DNA from 4 places in the Brevibacillus sp. MCWH genome. Region 2 is predicted to be linked to each of the others. Evidence: riboswitches for the same ligand, from Rfam matches in the RefSeq annotation. Region 2 holds a riboswitch; each other region holds the start of a gene.
What was found. A riboswitch is a leader RNA that binds a small molecule or an ion and turns the genes downstream of it on or off. The one in region 2 is predicted to bind S-adenosylmethionine.

Region 1 (6,021 bases), on a different contig from region 2:
AGCCGGTCAAACGAGACGGCGAGCTGCGCCACCGTTCCCTCCGGCAGCTTTTCCAGCGTGTTCCAGGCAGGATTTCTGCGGATGGCGCTTTCTTCCCGATCGTCCGCTGACAACGGAAAGAGAAAAAAGAGCCGCTCTTTCCGCAAACCGTCGGTCCATGCCGGCTTCGCGGAAATGATCGAGAAGACGTTGCTGATCGAAAAGGTTCCGGCGTTCTGATCGTCTCTCCCCACCTGTTCACGCAGTTCCATGGTTATCTCCCCGTACAAAAATCCGATTTGCGAACCGCTGCTGCCCACCGTGAGCCCCGGCTGGGTAAAGTGCACCATGTCCCGGGCCACCCGGTAGGCGTCCTCGTACAAATACCAGCCGATCCACCCGTTGGTGAACATCAGGACGGCCCCGACGAGAAGCGAGATGGCCACCGTGTAAGCCGCGTTGCCGAGCCTGTGGCGCCATTTGCTGCGGCGGAGGATGGCGCGCTGCGTCTCTTCGGACAGCACGTCCGTTTCTCTCTCCTCCTCTCCGCCGCTGCCCAGCAAAAGCTCCTCCAAGCGTTCCGCATACAGTTCGTCCGCTGCAATCCTCGCACGGAAAGAGGCAGCTTCTTCCTTCGTCATTTCACCGCGCAGATATGCCAGCAGTTCCCGTTCCCGATCCTCATTTGCCTTGTCCGTCGTCAAGTTCATCCCTCCACATTCTGCGTAATTTTTGCCGCCCGCGAAACAATGAGCGCTTTACGTCCCCCGTGTCGATGCCCAGCACCTCGGCGATTTCCGCGTAGCTGAGCTGTTCGTACTGCAGCAGGATCACCTGTTTTTGCTTCTCCGGCAGCCGGTCCAGGCACGTCCGCAGCGATGACCACGCCTCTTGGCTCAGCAGCGTCCGCACCGGGTCCGCCGCCGCCCCGTCCGGCTGTTCCGGAATCTTCTCCACCAATCGCCACGGACGCTTCTTCCGCCTCCGATGCCAGTCCACAAACGTGTGGTAGGCCGCCTTGTACAGCCAGGGGCGCACCTTTTCCCCACGATAGTCATCCAGGTATTGATACGCCCGAAAAAAGGTCTCCTGCGTCAGGTCTTCCGCCTGCACCCGGTCAACGGTCAATCGGCAGAGGTAGCGGTATATGTCGTTGACGTACAAGCGGTACACGTCTTCCAGTCCGACCTTTTCCACGGATTCACACCCTTTCACTCCTATCCACGCACATGGCGGGGAAAAGTTCCACCGCGCCGCAGCATTTTTTCAAAATATTGAGGTTTATGGTAAAATAAGGGGTATTATAACACGGTGTCCAAGGGGCGATTTGATGGGGTATGGCATCGACCTGCTGGAGCACATGCGGGCATTGGAGCAGAAACTGATACGGGAAGGACTGGACAGACCGCTGGAGTATATCCATTTCCGGTTTGCAGACAATTCCTTCCGCTACACGATTACGCCGCCCGACCTGCACGTCTTTGCCGAGACCGGCTGCGACGGCATTCATTACGGCTTTTTGACCGATTTCGGCCGCATCACAGATCTGGAAGAGGCCTCGATTGTTTGTGTCAGCCCGACGGACGACCCACCTTTGCGCATTATCGCACGTAATCTGGAAGACTTTTTCCGCCTGGTGGTGACGATCGGATCCGCCGGCGAACTTGGCAGTCTGGTGTCCGTCCGCACACCCCGGCAATGGGAGCGGTATTGGGCCGATCTCGCAGAAAGCAGGCATGAAGAGGCAACAGACCCGCAGTTACGAAACTTCGTTACGTGCCGCCAGACCGTTTTGCATCACATGCAGACAGACCTGGGCCTCGAACCGATTCCCGACGTCATGCGGTATCTGAACGACCTGGAGAGCCAGCGCCGATCCGCTGGCTGGATTCCGACCATCGACGGGCTGGGGGTCGTGCCAATTGACGGACCGGACGGAAAGCCTGCTGCTGACTACGTGTTTCCCTTTGCCGACACCAGCAGGGATCACATACCGCTGGACGACATACGCGCCTATCTGGCCGCCGCTCCGCCTGCACACCGATGCGCCTTTGCACGCGATGCCTTTTTCTGGTGGGTGGTGGACGAAACATCTGAACTGTGGCTCCTTCTCCATAACGTACACATCCAGCACTGAATCGGCGCCAGGGCCGGATTTACTACCGGCCGGACAACGCCAGGCCCGGCTCCCTGCAGCGTGACAACAGCCTGCACATTTCCACCGATCAAGGGTTGACTCCCTGCAAGGAACGTCATATCATGGGGGTAACTGCCAAGCAAAACCGCATAGCAGACGATTCACACTCTTATCACGAGCTGGCTGAGGGACTGGCCCTATGATGCCCGGCAACCGGCGCTTTCCCGTCTGGGGGCGTAACGGTGCTAAATCCTGCGGAAATGTTTTCCGAAAGATGAGAGGAGACGCTGACTGAACGACAACCGCCTCCCCTCCTCCATGGGGAGGTTTTTTGTTGGAACACAGCGGCCCTGTCCGGCTCGTCCACAGCACGGCGGCAATCCCGCCCGCAAGCCGGGAGGGCACAGCACAAGGAGGATCATCCCATCCATGAACGAACAACGCATCCTCGTCACCTATCTGACACAAGCGAAAGACCTGCGCAAAAAAGCAGAGGGGATCGCCGTCGGGATGACCGTCGGCACCTGGACTGACCTGCCCGCCGCCAAACAGGCGGAACTGAAACCGTACCTGGGCGAAGCGGTGGACGCTCAACCGCTGGAGACGCTGGAAAACGGGGAAACGCGCGGTCTGATCACCGTCAGCTACCCGGTGCGCAACTTTACCGCCGACATCCCGTCGCTGCTGACCGGCATCTTCGGCAAGCTCTCCATGGACGGCAAGATCAAGCTGATCGACGTGCAGTTCCCGGAAGCGTTTCTCAACGGCTTTCCCGGTCCCCGTTTCGGCATCGATGGCCTGCGCAAACGGCTCGGCGTGCATGACCGCCCGCTGCTGATGAGCATTTTCAAGTCCTGCCTGGGTATGCCGTTTGACGATCTGAAAGCCCAGTTCCGCGCGCAGGCGCTGGGCGGCGTGGACTTGGTCAAGGACGATGAAATCTTTTTCGCCGATGACCGCGCCCCGTTTCTGGAACGGATCAAGGCGTTTAAACAGATTGCCGCGGAAACGGAAGCACAGACCGGCAAACCTGTCCTCTACGCTGCCAATCTGACCGGTCCGGTGCACGAGTTGAACGAGCGGGCCAAGCGGGCCGTGGAGGCTGGCGCGGACTGCCTGCTGTTCAACGTGCTGGCGTTCGGCTTTGACGCCCTGCACCGCCTGAGTGCCGACCCGGACGTCCACGTGCCGATCATGGCCCATCCGGCACTGGCAGGCGCATTCTACCCGTCGCCCGACTACGGCATCGCCACGCCGCTGCTCTTGGGCAAACTGATGCGGATCGCCGGCGCCGACCTGGTGCTCTTCCCGTCGCCATACGGCAGCGTGGCTCTGGACAAGACGGAAGCCCTGCAGCTGGCCGAGCATCTGACCGCTCCCCTGAACGGCTTGCGGCGCGCCTTCCCGGTCCCGTCTGCAGGCATTCATCCCGGCCTGGTGCCCCAACTGTACGAAGATTTTGGACAGGATCAGGTGGTCAATGCGGGCGGCGGCATCCACGGCCATCCCGGCGGGGCGACCGCAGGCGGACGCGCGTTTGTCGCCGCGATTGACGCGGTCGTCGCTGGACGTTCGCTTGCCGACGCGGCAGCCGAGTCGCCGGAGCTGGCGGCAGCCCTGGAGAAATGGGGGGGCGGACGATGAGCAAATCGCTCGTGCTGTTCTGCGACTTTGACGGCACCATTACGGAAAAGGACAACATCGTCGCCATCATGCGCCGCTTTGCTCCCCCGCAGTGGGAGGCGCTGACGGAACAAATCCTCTCCCAGCAGGTGAGCATACGCGAAGGCGTGGGCAGGCTGTTTCAGCTCCTCCCTTCCTCGCTTAAGCAGGAGATTGTCGACTTCATCGTCGAGGATGCGGTGATCCGTCCCGGCTTTGCCGAATTTGTCCGCTTTTGCCGGGACGAAGGCATCGAACTGTTGATCACCAGCGGCGGCATCGACTTTTTCGTGGAGCCGATCCTCGCCCCGTTTGAGCTGAACGTGCCCATCTACTGCAACGGCAGCGATTTCAGCGGCGAGCACATCACCATCACGTGGCCGCACCGCTGCGACGAACACTGTGACAACGACTGCGGCATGTGCAAGACGTCGATCATCCGGAGATACGACCCGGACCGCCACTTCCGCGTGGTCATCGGCGATTCCGTCACCGATCTGGCGGGCGCCAAGATTGCCGATTTCGTCATCGCCCGTTCGCTGCTGGCGCAAAAATGTGCGGAACTGGGCCTTGCGCATCGGACGTTTGCCACCTTCCACGACGTCATCGACATTGTAAAAGATTTACGTACCAAACAGGAGGTCGGCTCACCATGACAGTGACTCTGGAACAACGCGCAGACGCGTTTCGCCGGCTGGACGAAGCGAAGCTGACGTTTGCCCGCCGCGATTGGTTTCCCGGCACCAGCGGCAATCTTTCGATCAAGCTCTCTGATGACCCGCTGCAGTTTGCCGTGACGGCCAGTGGAAAAGACAAGACCAAGCTCTCCCCGGAAGACTACCTGGTGGTCGACGGGGAGTCCCGCCCGGTCGAACCGACGACGCTCAAGCCCTCGGCGGAAACGCTGATCCACGCCGTGGTCTACAAGCGCATTCCGCAGGCGGGCGCCTGCTTCCACGTGCACACCGTGTGGAACAACCTCGTGTCCGAACTCTACTTCGGGCAGCGCGCCTTTTCCATTCAGGGGCAGGAGCTGATCAAGGGACTGGGCATCTGGGAAGAAAACGCGCGCATTACCATTCCGATTGTCGAGAATTTTGCCCACATTCCGACACTGGCGGCCGCGATCGAAAAAGTGATCACACCTGATGTCCCCGGCGTGCTGATCCGCAACCACGGCATCTACGCCTGGGGTGCCAACGACTTCGAGGCGAAGCGCCACCTGGAGTCGTTTGAGTTCCTGTTTGAGTACCACGTGCGCTGGCTGCAGCTTCGCCAGACCGCCGTGTCCCTCACACACCCTCAATAAATTGAAAATCATTAAAGGAGGTATTGCATCATGGCAAAAGTACGGTTTCACGACAACAACGAGTACATTACGGCACCGGAGGAAGTTTCTAAATTCCTGCAATCCCAAGAAATCATCTATGAGCACTGGGGAGTAGACCGCCTGGATGCCAATCTGCGCGACAACTACAACCTGACCGACGAGGAAAAGCAGCAGATTCTCGACGCGTTCCGCCCGGAAATCGAGGACATCAGCAAGCGGCGCGGCTATCTCACGGCCGACATCGTCGTCCTGTCCGATCAGACGCCCAACCTTGATGAACTGCTGGTCAAATTTAAAGCAGAACATCATCACACCGACGACGAGTGCCGCTTCTGCGTGGACGGCCACGGCATCTTTGCGATCAAAGGCAAGGACGGCCGCTACTTTGACGTGGAAATGGAGCCGGGCGACCTGATCTCCGTCCCGTCCTACTCCCGCCACTACTTCACGCTGATGGACGACCGCAAGATCAAGGCGATCCGCCTGTTCGTCACTCCGGCCGGCTGGGAAGCCATCTACTAATCCGAAAACGAAAAAAAACGAAGCCGAGGGACATCCCCTCGGCTTCTGTTCATTTCACCCGTTACAGCACGTATCCGTCCGCTTCGATAACGCGGTCGGCGATGGCCCGTTTCAGGTGGACGGTGTTGATCGGCGTCCGGCGGGTCAGCTTTTTCAGGATGGACAGGCGCATGCGCAGTTCGTCGCCCTCTTCCATCGCCGCCAGCGCCTCTTTTGCCCAGCCCTCGATCCGGTCAAACGCTTCGTGTACATACAGGGTGGCGAGATCCAGCTTTTGCCGCTCGTTTTCCACGCCGTTTTTCTCGATTGCCTTTTCCGTCCGCTTCACGACGCTGTCCATCGCGTACAGCTCGATCAGCATGTCGGCGGCCAGCGCCAGGAGTTCCTGCTC
Region 2 (6,021 bases):
TCGATGATGTACTCCTCCACGGCGGGGCTGACGTGCACCGCTGTCACGTCCCGCTGCATGGCAGCGATCTCGTCGACGGTGATCACCGGCTTCACCTGCTCCAGCGGTGAGCCTGTCCGGAACCGCCGCAGGATCTCCCGGGCGTCTTCCCTGCTGCCGTAGCCAAGCGACAGGCGGAACAAGAAGCGGTCCAGCTGCGCTTCCGGAAGCGGATAGGTTCCCTCTGATTCGATCGGGTTTTGCGTGGCGATCACCAACAGCGTCGGCGGCAGGGGGAGTGTCACCCCTTCGATGGTTACCTGCCGTTCTTCCATGCATTCCAACAGGCCGGATTGCGTTCGCGGCGTGGCCCGGTTGATCTCGTCAGCCAGAAGCACGTCGGCGAATACCGGTCCCCGACGCAGCTCGAACTAGCCGGTCCGCTGGTTGAACACGTGCAGCCCGACCACGTCTGAAGGCAGCAGGTCAGCGGTAAACTGCACCCGGTTGTAGGTACCGCCGATCGCCTGGGCGAGCGTTTTGGCCAACACGGTCTTGCCCATGCCGGGCAGGTCCTCCAGGAGCACGTGGCCGCGGGCCAATAGAGCCGTCACAAGCAGCCGGATTTGCGGCGCCTTGCCGACAATGACGCGGTTGATGCTTTCCAGCAATGTGTCCAAAGGACGATGGATCATGCGGACGTCTCCTTTATCGGAAAATAGGGCACCGGTAGTTCCAGTATGGAAGGTATTATACAGCGCGACACCTTATTTTGCCAAATCTTCATAAAATTTTTGGGGTTTGATAAAATCGCAGGGAAACGAGCGAGCCGCAAATCCCGACAAAACGTAATTCAATAAATAATAGGTAAAGGGGCTGGTGCTTTGCGGATAAAGAAAGTGCTTTTCGTGGCTTTGGGTGTCCTGATTTTGATTGCTGCTCTTGTTGGCATCGTCGTGTACCATTTCTTTTTCTCGATGTCCAATCTTCCAGAAGGGACATTCATCAAGGAATCGGCTTCGCCTTCAAATGAATACGTCATCAAACTATACCTTGTTGACGGCGGCGCTACTTTTTCTACAGCGATCAGGGGTGAACTGGTAACAAGTACAGGGGAAAAACGCAATATCTATTGGGAGTATCGCGTTGATACAGCATCTATTGAATGGAAGGACGATCACACTGTTGTTATTAACGGTCATTCGTTAAATCTTTTAAACAATGACGTGTATGACTGGCGAAGGCAATAGAGAGAAGGAGAATCCCGATATCACCATGATGTAATCTTGCGCCCGAATGTGGAAAATCCGGCGTCCTGCAATAGAAAAACAGCGAAGGGGAACTCCCTTCGCTGTTTGATGCAAACGAACGCGGACGCTCGCCATCCTTGGACGCTTTGCGCGCGACGGGCGCCCGTGCGTTGACCTGTCTCGTACCTTAGCCAACCTGCTGGGGTACCGCCTGCTTCAGCGCCTGCTCCAGATCGGCGATGATGTCGTCGATCGCCTCCGTCCCGATGGAGAGGCGAATCAGGCCTGGGGTGACGCCGGCGGCGAGCTGTTCCGCTTCCGTCAACTGCTGGTGGGTGGTGCTGGCCGGATGGATGATGAGCGACTTGGAATCGCCGACGTTGGCCAGATGGGAGAACAGCTTGACCGACTCGATCAGCTTTTTCCCTTCGGCGACGCCGCCGCGCACGCCAAACGTGAGGATGGCTCCGGCACCTTTTGGCAGGTACTTTTGCGCCAGGCGGTAGTGCGGATCGCTCTCCAATCCCGGATAGCTGACCCACTCCACGGCGGGATGTGCCTGCAGATAACGGGCGACGGCCAGAGCGTTTTCACTGTGCCGCTCCATGCGCAGATGCAGCGTTTCCAGCCCCTGCAGGAACAAAAAGGCGTTGAACGGCGCGACAGCTGCCCCGATATCCCGCTGCAGTTGAACCCGGGCCTTGACGATGTACGCCAGCGGGCCGAACGCTTCCGTGTAGACGATGCCGTGGTAGCTCGGGTCGGGCGTGGTCAGGCCGGGAAACTTGCCGCTGCTCCAGTCGAACTTGCCGGAGTCAACGATGATGCCGCCGATGGCCGTGCCGTGTCCGCCAATGAACTTGGTGGTGGAGTGCACGACGATATCGGCCCCGTGGTCAAACGGACGGCAGAGGATCGGGGTGGCAAAGGTGTTGTCTACGATCAGCGGAATTCCGTATTCGTGAGCGACCGCGGCAATCGCCTCGATGTCGGCTACGTCTATGCGCGGGTTGCCGATCGTTTCGACGAACAGCGCTTTTGTCTTTTCGTTGATTTTGGATCGGAAATTGTCCGGATTGGACTGGTCCACGAAGTGAACGGTGACGCCGAACCGCGGCAGCGTGTGGTAGAACAGGTTGTAGGTGCCGCCGTACAGGCTGGTGGAGGCGACGATTTCGTCTCCGGCCTGGGCGATGTTGAGGATGGCAAAGGTAATCGCCGCCTGCCCGGAGGAAGTGGCCAGCGCCCCGACACCGCCTTCCAGCAGGGCGACCCGCTGTTCAAACACGTCCTGGGTCGGGTTCATGATACGCGTGTAGATGTTGCCCGCCTCTTTCAACCCGAACAGGTTGGCGGCGTGCTCCGTATCGCGAAACACGTACGAGGTCGTCTGATAAATCGGCACCGCGCGCGAGCCCGTCACCGGGTCAGGCGACTGTCCACCGTGCAGCGCAATGGTTTCCGGCTTCCACTGACGTTGATCCGACATGGTCATCTCTCCTTTTTCCTGCATGAAAATGAATGGATAAAAAGCGAAGCCTTCTTCCGGAGAGAAAGAAGGCTTCGGTCATTCCGAATCAAGCGGCCGTTTCATCTCTCAGAATCCGGGATTCTGCAGGAATTGGCACCATGCAAGCAGGATGCTTGCCGGTTGCCGGGCTTCATTGGGCCTGTCCCTCCGCCGCTCTTGATGAAATCGAAAGATTTTGCAAATTGTGCTTACTTGGTATTATAGGGGGGCCGCCGGGTTTGGTCAATAAGAATTTCCGGGTAAGTCAAGGGGATTTGTTGTGATTGCGTTTCGTGTGATGGTGCCCGCCCAAAAAATTCCTTCTATATTTTTCCTGATTCTGACGAATTATTGAACACACGTCCGTGCAGGGAGGGTCATATACGAAAACAGCCGCCGGTATGGTATGATGGGTGACGGTATGGAATCCATATTTATGAAGATACAGGAGGCTTGTACATATGGCGGAACAAGGGGTAAAGGAAATCACGCCGCAGGAGCTGATGGAGAAGCTGGCTGCGGGAGAGAAGGTGCAGGTTATCGATGTGCGCGAGTTGGAGGAGTGGAATGCGGGCCACATCAAGCAAGCCAAACTGATTCCGCTTGGCTTTTTGCCGCATCGCGTCGATGAGCTGGACAAGGAGACACCGGTCGTGCTGGTCTGCCGAAGCGGCGCCCGCAGTCACATGGCCACCCAGTATTTGCAGGAATTGGGCTTCGATGCGGCCAACATGGTGGGCGGTATGCTCGCTTGGCCGGGGGAAACGGAAGCGTAACGTATCGGTGCAGAGATAAACGCGCGTGATCGCCGTTTGGCAACAGCGCGATCAGGAAGAGGAGGCACGTGATATGAGCGAAGGCAAAGTGTCGTTCTGGCAGCGCTACTGGTTTGCCGTGCTGGCCGCCGTGCTGGGAATGCTCGTCGTCGGTGTATTCGGCTACCAGTACTGGCAAAAAAGTCAGATCCCCGTCATGAAGCAGATAAACGACTTTGCGCTGGATAACATCGACGGGTCCACATTTACCCTGTCCGGAACCAACGGCAAGGTTCGGCTGGTGGAGTTCATCTTTACCCACTGTCCGGATATCTGCCCGGCCACGACGTTTAACATGGCCAAGATGCAGGAACAGCTGAAGGCCAAAGGGCTGTTCAAAGACAAGGTGGCGTTTGTGACGATCACCTTTGACCCGGAGCGGGATACGCCGGACGTGCTCAAGGAGTACGCCGACAAGTTTGGTGCCGATCTGAGCGGCTGGTACTTCCTGCGCGGCGATCAAGCCACCGTGGAAAAAGTGACCAAGGACTTTGGCATCGCCGTGCTGAAACAGCCAGACGGTTCGTTTGCGCACACCGCCGTCATGTTCCTCGTCGACAAGGACGGCAACATGCGCCGCGTGTACGGGATGGCGTCCAAAATGGATATGGACAGCATGTTGAAAGACATTGAGCTGTTGGCTGATTAGTCAGCCTTTCGGGAGTACTTCTGCCGGAAATCAATATTCGACAAAACCCGCCCAAGCCGGACCTGACGTGTTCAGTCCCGGGGCGGGTTCATCTGTTTCATGGACGGTTCCATTCAAACATCACGGGTCTCTTCGTCACATTGGCTGTTCAGCCGGTCTCTTCCAAACGGATGGCGATGACCTTCTCCGTCTGCTTGTCAAACTCGATCCGCACGATAACGGCCCACATGCGTCTGCCCTCCCGGAGCAGCAGCTTGAACGTTTCTTCCCACGTAGCAGGCGTTTTGCTCGTCCGCCCGACATGCAGGTAGTCGACAATTTCCGCTTGCGGGTACGTTTTCATCGTGTGTTCGATCGCGAGCCGCCCCCATTTGGCGTAGGGAGGCTGCGCAGAGGCCGGCAGGGCGTGGAGGAGCAGCAGCACCGCCGCACATGCAGCTATCCAGCCCCGTCGGTGCAATCGGTCACGCATCAGGGCGCACCTGCCTCTCCGTAGTAAATGTCCGCAGAAAATATCGCTTGAGCGGTAGTGTGCCCGATTACCGGCATCATACTCGCTGCAGCCAGGACCACCAAAGATAATAGATAGACCCTGCGCCCTTCCGGCAGATGGCGGTTCATGAGGGCTCTTTTTTTGCTGCCGGATTCTTTTCATGATCCGGTTGCAGAATGCGGGAAAATGGCAAGACTGGATGAAACGAAGGCGATCCGATGTGATACAATAAAAGGTGGCATGCATTGGTCGGGTTTCCAATAACACATGCACGAAATCTATTGGGAGGAACGAGTATTGAGCGACGTAAAGATTTTCGCGATGGGCGGTCTCGGCGAAATCGGCAAAAACATGTACTGTGTCGAGTACGAAGACGAGATCATCATCATCGACTGCGGGGTCAAATTTCCCGAGAACGAGATGTTCGGCATTGACCTGGTCATCCCGGACATCACCTATCTGATCGAGAATCAGCATAAGATCAAGGCGCTGCTGTTGACGCACGGACACGAGGACCATATCGGTGCCATTCCGTATGTGTTGAAGCAGATCAAGGTGCCGATCTACGGCGGCCGCCTCACCCTGGGCCTGGTCAAGGCCAAGCTGGAAGAACACCGGATGCAGAACGAGGTAAAGCTGATCCCGATTTCGGAGGACACGGAGATTCCGTTCAAAAAGCTGAAAGCCACCTTTTTCCGCACCAACCACAGCATTCCCGATTCGTTCGGTATCGTTATCCACACGCCGGAGGGCATGGTTATTCACACGGGCGACTTCAAGTTTGACCTGACGCCCGTCGGCCCCACTACGGAGTTCGGCAAAATCGCACGGATCGGCAGCAGCGGCGACGTGCTGGCACTGCTGTCGGACAGCACCAACAGCGAACGGTACGGATTTACCATGTCGGAGCGCACGGTGGGCGAAGGCATTCTCGACGTGGTGAAAAAGGCGCGCGGCCGGATTATCCTGGCCACATTCGCGTCAAACGTGCACCGTCTGCAGCAGGTGGTGGACGCGGCCATGGAGTGCGACCGGAAAGTGGCGGTCATCGGCCGCAGCATGGAAAAAGTGTTTCAGATCGGACAAGAACTGGGTTACATCCAGATGCCGGAGGGCATGCTGATTGACGTCAAGCACATCGACAACTACGCGGACAACCAGGTGTTGATCATCTGCACGGGCAGCCAGGGCGAGCCGATGGCAGCACTGACCCGCATCGCCTCCGGGTCCCACCGCTCGGTGCAGATTTATCCCGAGGACACGGTGATCATCTCCGCTTCGCCGATCCCGGGCAACACGGTAAACGTCAGCCGGACGATTGACAA
Region 3 (6,021 bases), on a different contig from region 2:
CGCTCCCGCCGTCCCGCCGACGATCGGCCCCACGACCGGAATCCAGGCGTAGCCCCAGTCAGATGTGCCTTTGCCCGGGATCGGCAGAACAAAGTGGGCGAGACGAGGCCCCAGATCGCGCGCCGGATTGATCGCGTAGCCGGTGGTCCCGCCGAGCGACATGCCGATGGCGACGATAAAAAAGCCGACGATCAGCGGATTGAGCCCTTCGGTAAACGTGTTGCTGCCGATAGCCAGCAGGCCAAACACAAGGAAAAACGTGCCCAGTCCTTCGCTGAGAATATTCGCAAATGTGTGTCGAATCGCCGGAGCTGTGCAGAATACTGCCAGCTTGGCCGCCGGGTCAGCAGTTTCTCTCCAGTGCGGCAGGTAGTACAGGTAGACAAAGATTGCTCCCAAAAACGCCCCGGCCATCTGGGCCAAAATGTACCCGGGCACGAGCTCCCAGGCAAACGAGCCAATTGACGCAAACGCAATGGTAATGGCCGGATTAAAATGGCCGCCGCTGATGGCCCCGACCGCGTATACGGCAAAGGCGACAGCAAACCCCCAGCCCAGGGTAATCACGATCCACCCGCTGTCTTTTGCCTTTGACTTGTTCAGCACGACTCCCGCCACGACGCCGTCCCCGAGAATCACCAGCATCATGGTCCCGATCAGTTCCGCCCAATACGCCGACATCTTGTTCCTCCATTCTCTTTTTTTAATATTTATGACGAGTCTGGACCGGTTTTCCCTCTTTTGCTGTTCACCTCCACTGGAAGAAAACAGAAAATCCACCTATTTATCCACGGTTTAAGTCCACAGGAACTTAAACACAGGGAATATATAGGTGGATCTCCTGATCTCATCCGACATATGAACTTCTGTAATCAATCTTATGCGGTCGTGAAAGCGTTGTCAATCATTTTTTACAGCTGTTTCCACAAGTTTCGATCGGAGGTGGTGACGGCGATGGCTCCTGCCGCCAGAGCGCTCTCGATCTCCTCCCGGGTGCGGATAAACCCGCCTACGATGATCGGAATTTGAATCTGTTCGCGAATTTCCGTAATAATGTGCGGCATGACCCCCGGAAGGACTTCGACGAAATCGGGTTTTGTCTGCTCAAGGATTTTGTAGCTCGTCTCCAGCGCGCCGGAGTCCAGCAGAAACAGGCGCTGCACCGTGACCAAGCCCTTCTTTTTGGCGGTCGTGATCACCTGCGAACGGGTGGAAATGACGCCGGCCGGCTTGATCTCCTGACAAAGAAACAGTGCGCCGTGCTCGTCGTTTTTCAATCCCTGCACCAGATCGGCATGCAGCCACAGCTTTTTTCCGTGCCGGCGTGCCAGGTCGGCGATGCTTTTCAGTTGGCAGATATGGCTCTCCAGCAAAATGATCGTCTCGTACCGGCTTTCCAGGACGCGTTCAAATTCTTTCATTTGGCGAATGGCCGGCAAGATGGTTTGCGAACCCAGCATGACTTGTCCTCATCCCCTTGAAGAAGAAGTGCTCCGCTTCAATCATGCCAAAAAAACCCGGCGAATGCGATGGGGAGTTGGATGCTAGTTTACAGCCCCGCACTCCCGCCGTCGGCATCTTGATCATCGGCCGCCTCCAGCACGGGGTACAGCCGCGCTTCGAGGCCGAAATCCCGTTCCAAAAGCCCAACGTGCTCCTCCTGCAGTCCGGCAGCGAGCAGGCCCACACGCAGGACGCTGCCCGAATCGTACTGGACGGTCATCCTGCGGACGGAGACACCCGCCCGTTCGAGAAACAGCAGTACCTGCTCCGGCGTCACGCCAGCCGCTGTCCCTGCCAGGCAGCAGAAGTCGAGGCCGGATGAGAGGCGGCTGGACGGGACCGCCTCCGGCCGTTCACGCCAAGCGGGATGAGGCGCAAACGGTTGGGTCAGCAAGTAGGCCAGATCTTCCACAACCGCGCTGGCAGTCGGCAATTCGCCCGCCCCTTTGCCGGTGAACAAAAGGTCGCCGACGAGACTGCCTTCCACCTGTACGGCATTGTACGCATCCTGGATGCGCGCCAGCGGATGCTCCAGCGGCACCAGCGTCGGCCGCACGGACAGGTGCAGGCCGCCGTTTCCCTGGTGGGCTTGCGCCAGCAGTTTGATCCGATACCCCAGTTCCTTCACCAGCCGGATGTGGCTCTGCGAGACTTCAACAATCCCCTGCCGCTCAATGGCTGACAGGGGCAGCGACTCCCCGAACACGAGCTGTGCCAGAATGTACAGCTTGTACAAGGCGTCCCAGCCTTCCACGTCGGAGCTCGGGTCTGCCTCCGCATACCCCAGTTCCTGTGCCCGCTTCAACACATCGTCGTAGGGAAGCTGGGCCTCCTCCATCTGCGACAGGATAAAGTTGGTCGTCCCGTTGAGGATGCCGCACACCTTTGTAATATCGTTGGTTCTGAGGAATTGACGGAGCACCCCAAGGATGGGAATTCCCCCCGCGACGCTGGCTTCATAGGCGAGATGGACGCCGTGCCGGTTGGCCAGTTCCACCAGCTCCGCGCCGCGTTTGGCCAGCAGCTCCTTGTTGGCCGTCACCACATGACAGCCCTTCTCGATCAGCGACCGTACGTAGTCGTAGGTCGGTTCCACGCCGCCCATCACTTCCACGACGATGTCTACGTCGCTTTCCATTACGTCGGCAAACCGTGTCGTCAACAGCGATGGCTCCACCTGCACGGCCCTCTGCTTCCGCGAGTCGCGCACCAGCGCCTTGACGATTTCGATGCGCTTGCCCAACCGGGCCGACAGCTTCTCCTGCTTCGAACGGATTGTCTTGACCACCCCGCCGCCTACCGTTCCCAATCCCAATAAGCCTACTTTTACCACACTCATGTTTTTCCACCCCGTTTTTTGTTTGTACAACATGAAAAAGCCTTCTTCGGATTCGAAGAAGGCTGGTGTGCATTGTGCTCGAGCCTTCTTCTCATCTCTCAAGACACGCGTGTCTTGCAGGAATTGGCACCTGGTCACGCACCGCGTGACGGTTGCCGGGCTTCATCGGGCCAGTCCCTCCACCTCTCTGGATAAGAAGAAGTCCTATGAAATTTTGAAACAGAAAAATAAAAAAACCTTCTCCGACAAGAAGAAGGTCTGCGTCCATATCAATCAAACCCGCTTCTTATCTGTCAAGACACCTGTCTTGCAGGAATTGGCACCTGGTCACGCACCGCGTGACGGTTGCCGGGCTTCATTGGGCCAGTCCCTCCGCCGCTCTGGATAAGAACAGTGTTTAACTCTTGGGTATCATTGTAAAGAATCACAGGTTGTTCGTCAACAAAAATCTGGCAGACCGGCATTTCGCCCGTCGTAAGCCGCTGCAAGTTGACATACATACGAAAAAGGATGGAGTCGTCAGATCGGCCATCCTTTTTCTTGACCAGCAAGGCACTGGCACCTGTCGAACCAACGGAAAAGGCGCTTTCGCCAATACCGGGTTATTTGATTCGCTTTACTTCACCCGTTTCTGCATGAACACTTATCTCGTGCTTCTGTCCTGCATTGAAAGTAAAAACGCGAACGATCCATTCTGATTCGGTGCTCACTGCATCCTGTACAATGAATATATCAGCTTTGTCAGAAAGACTCTTTACAAAGTTTAGCGCCATTTGAATGGCTTTCTTTTGCAGCATGGGATAATGTGGATGTTGTACATCATCTGCAACGACAAGTTTGCTCAAATCCGTTTTCGCAGGATACGATTCCAATGAAGGGGAAGCCGCCCATGTTTCTACTTCCGCTCCGACCTCTATGTCTGTAAGCAAAACCTTGTTATTCTTGCGATCAAGCAGAATGGCATCGTCGTTTACGAAATACCATTCGGCGTCATAGTCGCCATCTCTTGCTGTTTTGTCACTTTCAGCAACCAGCAGTGCTTTTTTCTCATAGTTTGTCTCGATGACGTATCCTGTCAAACCTTTGCGTTCGTTTTTGGGTTTCTCATCCGAGCATCCTGCTGTGAGAAGCAGAAACGCAAACAAGGTTATGTACAGTAATGGTCTGTTCATGATCCCTCCATTACGTTCAAATGTAAAAGAGCATCCACGATTTTTACCCACCGGTTATGAAGTATTATAATGTAAAAAACATGAAAATAAATTACATTTTGGTAACGAACAAAACAAAAAACGCCCCGAAACAGGGCGTTGGTAAAGTACAGTCGATTGAGGTACAAAATTTTTTTATCCAATCCGTTTGGACATGCGTCATGACCGGTTACGCATAAAAGCTGCGAGGGGCTTTGCGCCAGTCGGCCAACAGGCTTTCCTGCTCTGCCGTGATGACGCCGCGCTCGCGTGCCGTCTCGAGCAGTGCAGTGTAGTGGGAAAGCGTCGCGACCGGGATGCCTTCCTCCCTAAAGAGGGCTTCCGCTTCTGGAAACTGGTAGCTGAAGATCGCTGCCACGCCGAGCACGTCGCCTCCCTCCGCCTGGACGGCCTTTGCCGCTTTGAGCGAGCTGCCGCCGGTGGAGATCAGATCCTCGATGACCACCACTTTCTGACCTGCGGCCAGCGCGCCTTCCAGTTGATTCTGCCGCCCGTGCCCCTTTGCCTTGTCGCGCACGTAGATCATCGGCAGGTCCAGCAGTTCTGCCACCCAGGCAGCGTGCGGGATGCCTGCCGTCGCCGTGCCGGCGATCACTTCCACCTGCGGAAAATGTTCGCGGATCACCTCGGCAAACGCCTGGGCAATCCGGCGGCGGACCGGCGGATGAGACATCGTGAGCCGGTTGTCGCAGTAGATCGGCGACTTGATGCCGGATGTCCAGGTATACGGCTGGTCCGGGCGCAGGTGAACGGCGCCGATCTCCAGCAGGTGTCCCGCTATTTCTTTGGCTGTCGTGGTATTCATCCTATCCTCTTCCCTTCGCGTACGTTTAGAGGCATGCCGCCTGAACGGCGTTAACGATCCGCTCCCAGGCGGCGGCAGGATCGGGCGAAGCCGTAACCGCCCGGCCGATTACGATGTAGTCGCTCCCCAACTGAAACGCCTGTTCCGGGGTCGTGATCCGGGTCTGGTCTCCCTTCTCCGCCCAGAGAGGCCGAATCCCCGGGGTGACGGTGAGGACATCAATACCGGCCGCCTGCTTGATCATCGGTACTTCCAATGGAGAGGCGACGACTCCGTCCAGCCCCGCCTGTTTGGCCAACTTCGCGTAATGGACGACGACATCTTCCACCGTGCCGGGAATCGCCAGCTCCTCGTTCATCGTCTGCTGTCCGGTCGAGGTGAGCATCGTAACGCCGATCAGCAGAGGACGGGGAGCACCGGCCGCGGTCCCCTGCTCCAGTCCTTCCCGGGCCGCCTCCATCATCGCCACGCCTCCCGCAGCGTGCACGTTGACCATGTCGACGCCGTGACGGGCCAGGCTTTTCATCGCCCCTTTGGCCGTGTTGGGAATGTCGTGCACCTTCAGGTCGAGAAACACCTTCAGTCCCTGCTCCTTCAGGTAGTGGACGATCGCCGGGCCTTCTGCATAGTACAGTTCCATGCCCACCTTGACGTATCGAATCAGCCCGTCCAGCCGGGCCAGACATTGTGTGACGTCCTTTTTCGTGGAAAAGTCGAGCGCAACGATCATGCGCTCGCGTATATCGGTTGGTTGCAGCGGCACACCGCTCTCTCCCTTCCTAGTGGCGACACCGCCTCGAATTTGCTTCCCTGCGTAGCCACATCCAGGTCCGCGACAGGGGGCTTCCTAGTGGCGACACTTCGTCGCGTTTACTCCCCTGCGTAGCCACATCCAGGTCCCCGATAGGGGGCTTCCTAGTGGCGACACCGCCTCGCGTTTGCTTCCCTGCGTAGCCACATCCGGGTCCCCGATAGGGGGCTTCCTAGTGGCGACACTTCGTCGCGTTTACTCCCCTGCGTAGCCACATCCGGGTCCCCGATAGGGGGCTTCCTAGTGGCGACACTTCGTCGCGTTTACTCCCCTGCGTAGCCACATCCGGGTCCCCGATAGGGGGCTTCCTAGTGGCGACACTTCGTCGCGTTTACTCCCCTGCGTAGCCATA
Region 4 (6,021 bases), on a different contig from region 2:
ATTCTTTCAGCGACTCGTCGCGGAACCACTGCCAGAGGCGGCGCGCTTCCTCGTCTCCGTCCTCCAGCTTTTTGAACCACTCGCGTCCCTGATCTTCCAGCGACGGGTCTTTTTCTGCCTCTTCGTGGAAGCGGACGTAGAGCTGGAGCAGCTCCTTGATCGGCTCGGCTTTTACTTTTTCTTCGTCACCCCACAGCTTGTAGGCGACGATCAGCTTGCCAAACTGCGTCCCCCAGTCGCCCAGGTGGTTGATGCGGATCGGACGGTAGCCGTGTTTTTCCAAGATGTTGGCGATCGCGTTGCCGATTACGGTGGAGCGCAGGTGGCCCATGGAGAACGGCTTGGCGATATTGGGGGAGGAGAGGTCAATCGGCACATTGCGCCCTTTACCGATGTCGCGGCTGCCGTATGCGCTGCCCTGCGTCAGGATCGTGCCGATTACGTCGCGGGCGACGCTTTGCTGATCGAGGAACAGGTTGAGGTACGGACCGACCGCCTTGACTTCGCGGATCGGCGTACCGCTAACCTCGCCGGCCAGTTCGGAGGCGATCAGCGGCGGCGCTTTGCGAAGCGCCTTGGCCAGTTGGAAGCAGGGGAAGGCGATATCCCCCATGCTGGGATTGGGTGGCGTTTCCAGCATGTCGTATACGGTTTCGGCGGTAAATTGGTCCGCGCCGAGGCGGGTGAGTGCTGCGGCAATGATGCTGGCCGCTTGATGCTTATAGCTCATCGAATTCTCCTTTCGGTCTGGAATCTAAAAAATAGAAAAACCTCTGCGTCTCATCAGGGAAGAGACGAGAGGTTGTACTCCCGCGGTGCCACTCTTGTTGCTCTCGCCTCCCGCACGGGAAAAGGCGAAAGCCGCTTTGCCTGCGGTAACGGGCAGACCCGGCGTGCCCTACGCAATCCGGCTGTCCGGACCTTCAGGACGCGTCTCCGAGGTGCGCTTCCCCGCGTCAGTTTGCACCGGGCTCCCACCGTCCCCGGCTCGCTTCTGCTTTCTGACGGAGTACTCTCCTCTTCAGCGACAACGATATTCTTCTAGCATTATAGCGGCATCTCCTGCGGGATGCAACTCACTCTTCCGGTTTTTTCAGCAAATCGTCCAAATCGTGGAACAGGTCCCGCGTCAGCCGTTCCTTGTCGTCGGCCGACTGCCACTGCCGCTTGTACTCGGCCAGCTTGGTGAGAAGCGATCGTTCTGCTTCGGCAGCTTCCTTAAGATCGTGGTTTTCACTGGGATCAAACGGCATCAGCCGCTCATCCGTCCCGCTGCGCAGATAGGGAGAGCGCCAGTGATCGGGAAAGCGATAGGGCTGGTCGCCAAACAGAATGCCCAGCACGTCGTCCGATTCCAGCGGGAGGAAGTGGTCGTATTCGTCCCGCCTGCCTCCTTCAAACAGGTTGACATGCGTAAATGAATAACGCAGGTAGTGCTGCCCCGTCGCTTGATTCTTGACGATTGAATATGTCTCAAAATCCGTGTGCTCCAACTCTTTCACCGTCTCCAGGCGAGAGAGGAATTCCTGTCGGTTACAGGGTACCAATTGATCCACAGTGGTTCGCTCCTTTGTACGGAATCGCTTTTCATCATAGCAAAAACGGACAGCGGCTGACAACGAACCAGCATCAGGCGCAAACGTCCCGCAGGGAACGGCAGGCGGACAGGGTTGTCCAGCGAAAAAAGAGCCTAGGTTTAGCTAGGCTCCTTGTTGATGTACGCACTCGTTTAGTTGCAGTCGTTCGAACACCCGACGATGACCAACAGGATAAACAGAACGAGCACAATTGCGAACGTGTCACCGAAAAAGCCGGAACCGCAGTAGGAAGTACTCATTGTTGTTTCCCCTCCTTTCCGTATGCTTTAGTCTATACACGAATGTGCCGGTTGTTGTGGGCGAATGACCAGCTCGCAAAAAATGGGCGGGGGCAGTCTGGAGAAAATAGACAAATTCTACATTGACGCGAGGAAAAGGGGGTGTTAAGATACATTCAAACATCGTTACCGTTTGACAAAACTGCATAACAGACAGTGACGACTCTTATCCAGAGAGGTTGAGGGACTGGCCCAATGAAGCCTCGGCAACCGGATTACCAGGTGCCAATTCCAGCAAAGCGTGTGCTTTGAAAGATAAGAGGATGGTCATGCGTGTATGTTTCGCGGACAAATCCTCTTCTTGTTGCACACAGAAGAGGATTTTTTATTGTACACGGACCAATGCGTGTGAGTTTGGAAGAAAAGGAGTTTGCCCCATGAAAATAAGTCTTCGTGAACAGCTTTACCGGAAAATTCTGATTCTGGACGGTGCGATGGGGACGATGCTGCAACAGGCCAGCCTGACTGCTGATGATTTTGGCGGTGATGCCTACGAAGGCTGTAACGAGCTGCTCAATCTCACCCGTCCTGACGTGATCCGCTCCATTCATGAAAAATACCTGGAGGCGGGTGCGGACATCGTGGAGACCAACACGTTTGGTGCCACCTCGATCGTCCTGGCCGAGTACGACGTGGCAGACAAAGATCTGGAGATCAACATCGCTGCAGCCCGGCTAGCACGGGAAGCGGCTGACGCCTATTCCACCCAGGAGTGGCCGCGTTACGTCGCCGGCTCGATGGGGCCGACGACCAAGACGCTGTCTCTGACGGGAGGCGTCACCTTTGAAGAGCTGGTGGAAGCGTACTACCGGCAGGCGAAAGGGCTGCTGATCGGCGGCGTGGACGCGCTGCTTTTGGAGACCTCGCAGGACACCTTAAACGTCAAGGCCGGCGGCATCGGCATTCGCCGGGCGTTCGCGGAGCTGGGCAGGGAAGTGCCGGTGATGATCTCCGGCACGATTGAGCCGATGGGCACGACCCTGGCCGGGCAAACCATCGAAGCGTTTTACGTCTCGTTGGAGCATCTGAAGCCGATTACCATTGGTCTGAACTGCGCCACCGGGCCGGAGTTCATGCGTGACCATCTGCGCACGCTGGCGAATTTGGCCCAGTGCGGGGTGAGCTGTTATCCCAACGCCGGCCTGCCGGATGAAAACGGCCATTACCACGAGACGCCGCACGGACTGGCTGCCAAGATGCGGGCGTTTGCCGAGCAGGGCTGGCTCAACGTCGCCGGAGGATGCTGCGGCACGACGCCGGAGCATATCCGCGCGCTGGCGGAAGCATTGAAGGACTGCAAGCCCCGTGTCCCGGCCGGACAGCCGGTCAGCGCCGTGTCGGGGATCGAGGTCGTCTACGCGGAAGCAGACAATCGGCCGCTGCTTGTCGGAGAGAGGAGCAACGTGATTGGGTCGAAAAAATTCCGCGACCTGATCGCGGCCGGGAAGTACGAGGAAGCGTCCGACATCGCCCGCGCCCAGGTAAAGCGGGGGGCACAGATCATTGACATCTGTCTCGCCGACCCGGACCGGGATGAGTACGGGGACATGGAGAAGTTCCTGCAGTTTGTCATCAAAAAAGTGAAAGCGCCGCTGATGATCGACTCCACCGACGTGCGCGTCATGGAACTTGGACTGCGGTACTCGCAGGGCAAGGCGATTCTCAACTCGATCAACCTGGAAGACGGGCTGGAGCGGTTTGAACAGGTGGCGCCGTTGATTCACAAGTACGGCGCGGCTGTCGTCGTCGGCACGATCGACGAGACCGGCATGGCAGTCACCCGGGAACGGAAGCTGGAAGTGGCCAAACGCGCCTACGATCTGCTGGTCAATCGATTCGGGGTCAACCCGCGCGACATCATTTTCGATCCGCTGGTCTTTCCGGTGGGCACCGGCGACGAGCAGTACATCGGCTCCGCCCGCGAGACGGTGGAAGGCCTCCGCCTGATCAAGGAGGCGATGCCGGAGTGCAAGACGATTCTCGGCATCAGCAACGTCTCGTTCGGGCTGCCGGCGGCCGGACGGGAGGTGCTGAACGCCGTCTTCCTTTACCATACGACTCTGGCCGGACTTGATTACGCCATCGTCAATACCGAGAAGCTGGAACGCTACGCCTCCATTCCGGAAGAGGAGCGGCGATTGGCAGAGGCGCTCCTGTTTGAGACCAACGACGAGACGCTGGCCGCCTTTACCGAGTTTTACCGGCAGAAGAAAAAGGAAGTACGCGTGGAAGCGTCGTCGCTCACGCTGGAAGAGCGTCTGGCCCGTTACGTGGTGGAAGGCTCCAAGGACGGGCTGATGGACGACCTGAAGCTGGCGCTGGAGAAATACACGCCGCTAGAAATCATCAACGGTCCGCTGATGGCCGGGATGGAAGAGGTAGGCCGGCTGTTCAACGACAACCAACTGATCGTCGCGGAAGTGCTGCAGAGCGCCGAAGTGATGAAGGCCTCCGTATCGTTCCTGGAACCTTACATGGAAAAGACGGAGACGGCCACCAAAGGGAAAATTTTGCTGGCGACGGTAAAAGGGGACGTGCATGACATCGGCAAGAACCTGGTGGAGATCATCCTCGCCAACAACGGGTACGAAGTGGTCAACCTGGGCATCAAGGTGCCGCCGGAGCAGCTGATTGCCGCCTGCCGTGAAGAGCAGCCAGACGCGATCGGCCTGTCGGGCCTGCTGGTCAAGTCGGCGCAGCAGATGGTGATTACCGCCCAGGACCTGCGGGCAGCCGGGATTGACGTGCCGCTGTTGGTAGGCGGCGCGGCCCTGACCCGCAAGTTTACCTCCAACCGGATCGCGCCGGAGTACAAGGGAATCGTGCTGTACGCCAAGGACGCGATGGATGGGCTCGACCTGGTCAACCGCCTGCAGGACCCCGTGGAACGGGAAAAGCTGCGTGCGGCTCAGCAGGCAGCGGAAGAGGAAGCGTCGACGACGAAGCAGGCCGAAACAGCGGCGTCATCGCTCAAGCCGAAGCGCTCCGCCGTCAACCGCACCGTGCCCGTTCACGTGCCGCCCGACTGCGAGCGGCATGTGCTGCGCCACTATCCGATCAGCCATCTGCAGCCCTACCTCAACCTGCGGATGCTGCTCGGCAAGCATCTCGGCGTCCGCGGCAACGTGGAGAAACTGCTGGAGACCGGAGATGAAAAAGTGACCGGGCTGTATCAGCTGGTGCAGGAGCTGCTGGCGGAAGCCAATCAGGACGGCACGATCACGGCGCACGGGATGTATCAGTTTTTCCCCGCCCAGGCGGATGGCGACGACATCCTCGTCTACGATCCGCGCGACCACAGCCGTCTGCTGGAGCGCTTCCACTTCCCTCGTCAGCAGGAGGAACCGTATCTCTGTCTGTCTGACTTCCTCAGGCCAGTAGAGAGCGGCGAGATGGATTACGTCGGGTTTTTGGCCGTGACGGCCGGCTCCGGCATCCGCGAGCGCTCCGCCCTGTTGAAAGAGCGGGGGGACTACCTCCGTTCCCACGTCCTGCAGGCGCTGGCGCTGGAATTGGCGGAAGCCTTCGCGGAGCGGCTGCACCACGTGATGCGGGACGTCTGGGGCTTCCCCGATCCGGCGGAGATGACCATGCTGGAGCGGTTTGGTGCCCGTTATCAGGGGATTCGCGTCTCGTTCGGTTACCCGGCCTGCCCCAACCTGGAGGATCAGGCCAAGCTGTTCCGTTTATTGAAACCGGAGGACATTGGCATCCAGCTTACGGAAGGGTTCATGATGGAGCCGGAAGCCTCCGTCTCGGCGATGGTCTTCGCCCATCCGGAGGCGCGGTATTTCAACGCCGGCCCGTCCGCGTTCGACCTGTAGACCGATAGACTTTTCACAGAGCAATGGGAGAGAAGGGATGGATTTGACAGCCAAAAAAGATTTGCGCGAATATTTGCGAGACCACCTGCTGGTCGGGGATGGGGCGATGGCGACCCAGTTGTACCGTTCGGGGGTGCCGGTGGGCGTCAGTTTTGAGGAACTGTGCCTGACTAATCCGCGCCTGGTGTACGACGTGCACAAGGCGTATTACGAGGCAGGAGCGCGCTTGATGGAAACCAACACGTTCGGCGCCAATCGGGACGCGCTCGCCCGTTACGGGCTGGAGCACAAGGTGACGCGCATCAACCGCGTCGCCGTCAC

Region 1: linked by a shared signal. The riboswitch ahead of ETC00_RS14715 (2,3-diketo-5-methylthiopentyl-1-phosphate enolase) and the one ahead of ETC00_RS11230 (homocysteine synthase) in region 2 are both predicted to bind S-adenosylmethionine.
Region 3: linked by a shared signal. The riboswitch ahead of ETC00_RS02160 (homoserine dehydrogenase) and the one ahead of ETC00_RS11230 (homocysteine synthase) in region 2 are both predicted to bind S-adenosylmethionine.
Region 4: linked by a shared signal. The riboswitch ahead of metH (methionine synthase) and the one ahead of ETC00_RS11230 (homocysteine synthase) in region 2 are both predicted to bind S-adenosylmethionine.

Annotation. Positions count from the first base shown of each region.
Region 1 is NZ_SDLF01000017.1:59,058-65,078, reverse strand. It holds gene ETC00_RS14730 (anti-sigma factor) at 1-689, opposite strand, end outside; gene ETC00_RS14725 (RNA polymerase sigma factor) at 661-1,176, opposite strand; gene ETC00_RS14720 (hypothetical protein) at 1,310-2,116, shown strand; SAM riboswitch class I at 2,283-2,397, shown strand; gene ETC00_RS14715 (2,3-diketo-5-methylthiopentyl-1-phosphate enolase) at 2,546-3,760, shown strand; gene ETC00_RS14710 (2-hydroxy-3-keto-5-methylthiopentenyl-1-phosphate phosphatase) at 3,757-4,434, shown strand; gene ETC00_RS14705 (methylthioribulose 1-phosphate dehydratase) at 4,431-5,087, shown strand; gene ETC00_RS14700 (1,2-dihydroxy-3-keto-5-methylthiopentene dioxygenase) at 5,118-5,630, shown strand; gene ETC00_RS14695 (acyl-CoA dehydrogenase family protein) at 5,692-6,021, opposite strand, start outside.
Region 2 is NZ_SDLF01000010.1:87,588-93,608, forward strand. It holds partial or broken gene ETC00_RS11220 (AAA family ATPase) at 1-674, opposite strand, end outside; gene ETC00_RS11225 (DUF5412 domain-containing protein) at 888-1,229, shown strand; gene ETC00_RS11230 (homocysteine synthase) at 1,417-2,718, opposite strand; SAM riboswitch class I at 2,817-2,926, opposite strand; gene ETC00_RS11235 (rhodanese-like domain-containing protein) at 3,201-3,515, shown strand; gene ETC00_RS11240 (SCO family protein) at 3,589-4,203, shown strand; gene ETC00_RS11245 (DUF3889 domain-containing protein) at 4,352-4,675, opposite strand; gene rnjA (ribonuclease J1) at 4,964-6,021, shown strand, end outside.
Region 3 is NZ_SDLF01000002.1:119,190-125,210, forward strand. It holds gene ETC00_RS02150 (MIP/aquaporin family protein) at 1-681, opposite strand, end outside; gene ETC00_RS02155 (glycerol-3-phosphate responsive antiterminator) at 912-1,460, opposite strand; gene ETC00_RS02160 (homoserine dehydrogenase) at 1,550-2,875, opposite strand; SAM riboswitch class I at 2,931-3,040, opposite strand; SAM riboswitch class I at 3,126-3,233, opposite strand; gene ETC00_RS02165 (DUF3221 domain-containing protein) at 3,445-4,014, opposite strand; gene pyrE (orotate phosphoribosyltransferase) at 4,223-4,858, opposite strand; gene pyrF (orotidine-5'-phosphate decarboxylase) at 4,884-5,621, opposite strand.
Region 4 is NZ_SDLF01000013.1:76,415-82,435, forward strand. It holds gene argS (arginine--tRNA ligase) at 1-730, opposite strand, end outside; gene ETC00_RS13070 (hypothetical protein) at 1,077-1,556, opposite strand; gene ETC00_RS13075 (YjcZ family sporulation protein) at 1,730-1,837, opposite strand; SAM riboswitch class I at 2,040-2,138, shown strand; gene metH (methionine synthase) at 2,254-5,700, shown strand; gene ETC00_RS13085 (bifunctional homocysteine S-methyltransferase/methylenetetrahydrofolate reductase) at 5,738-6,021, shown strand, end outside.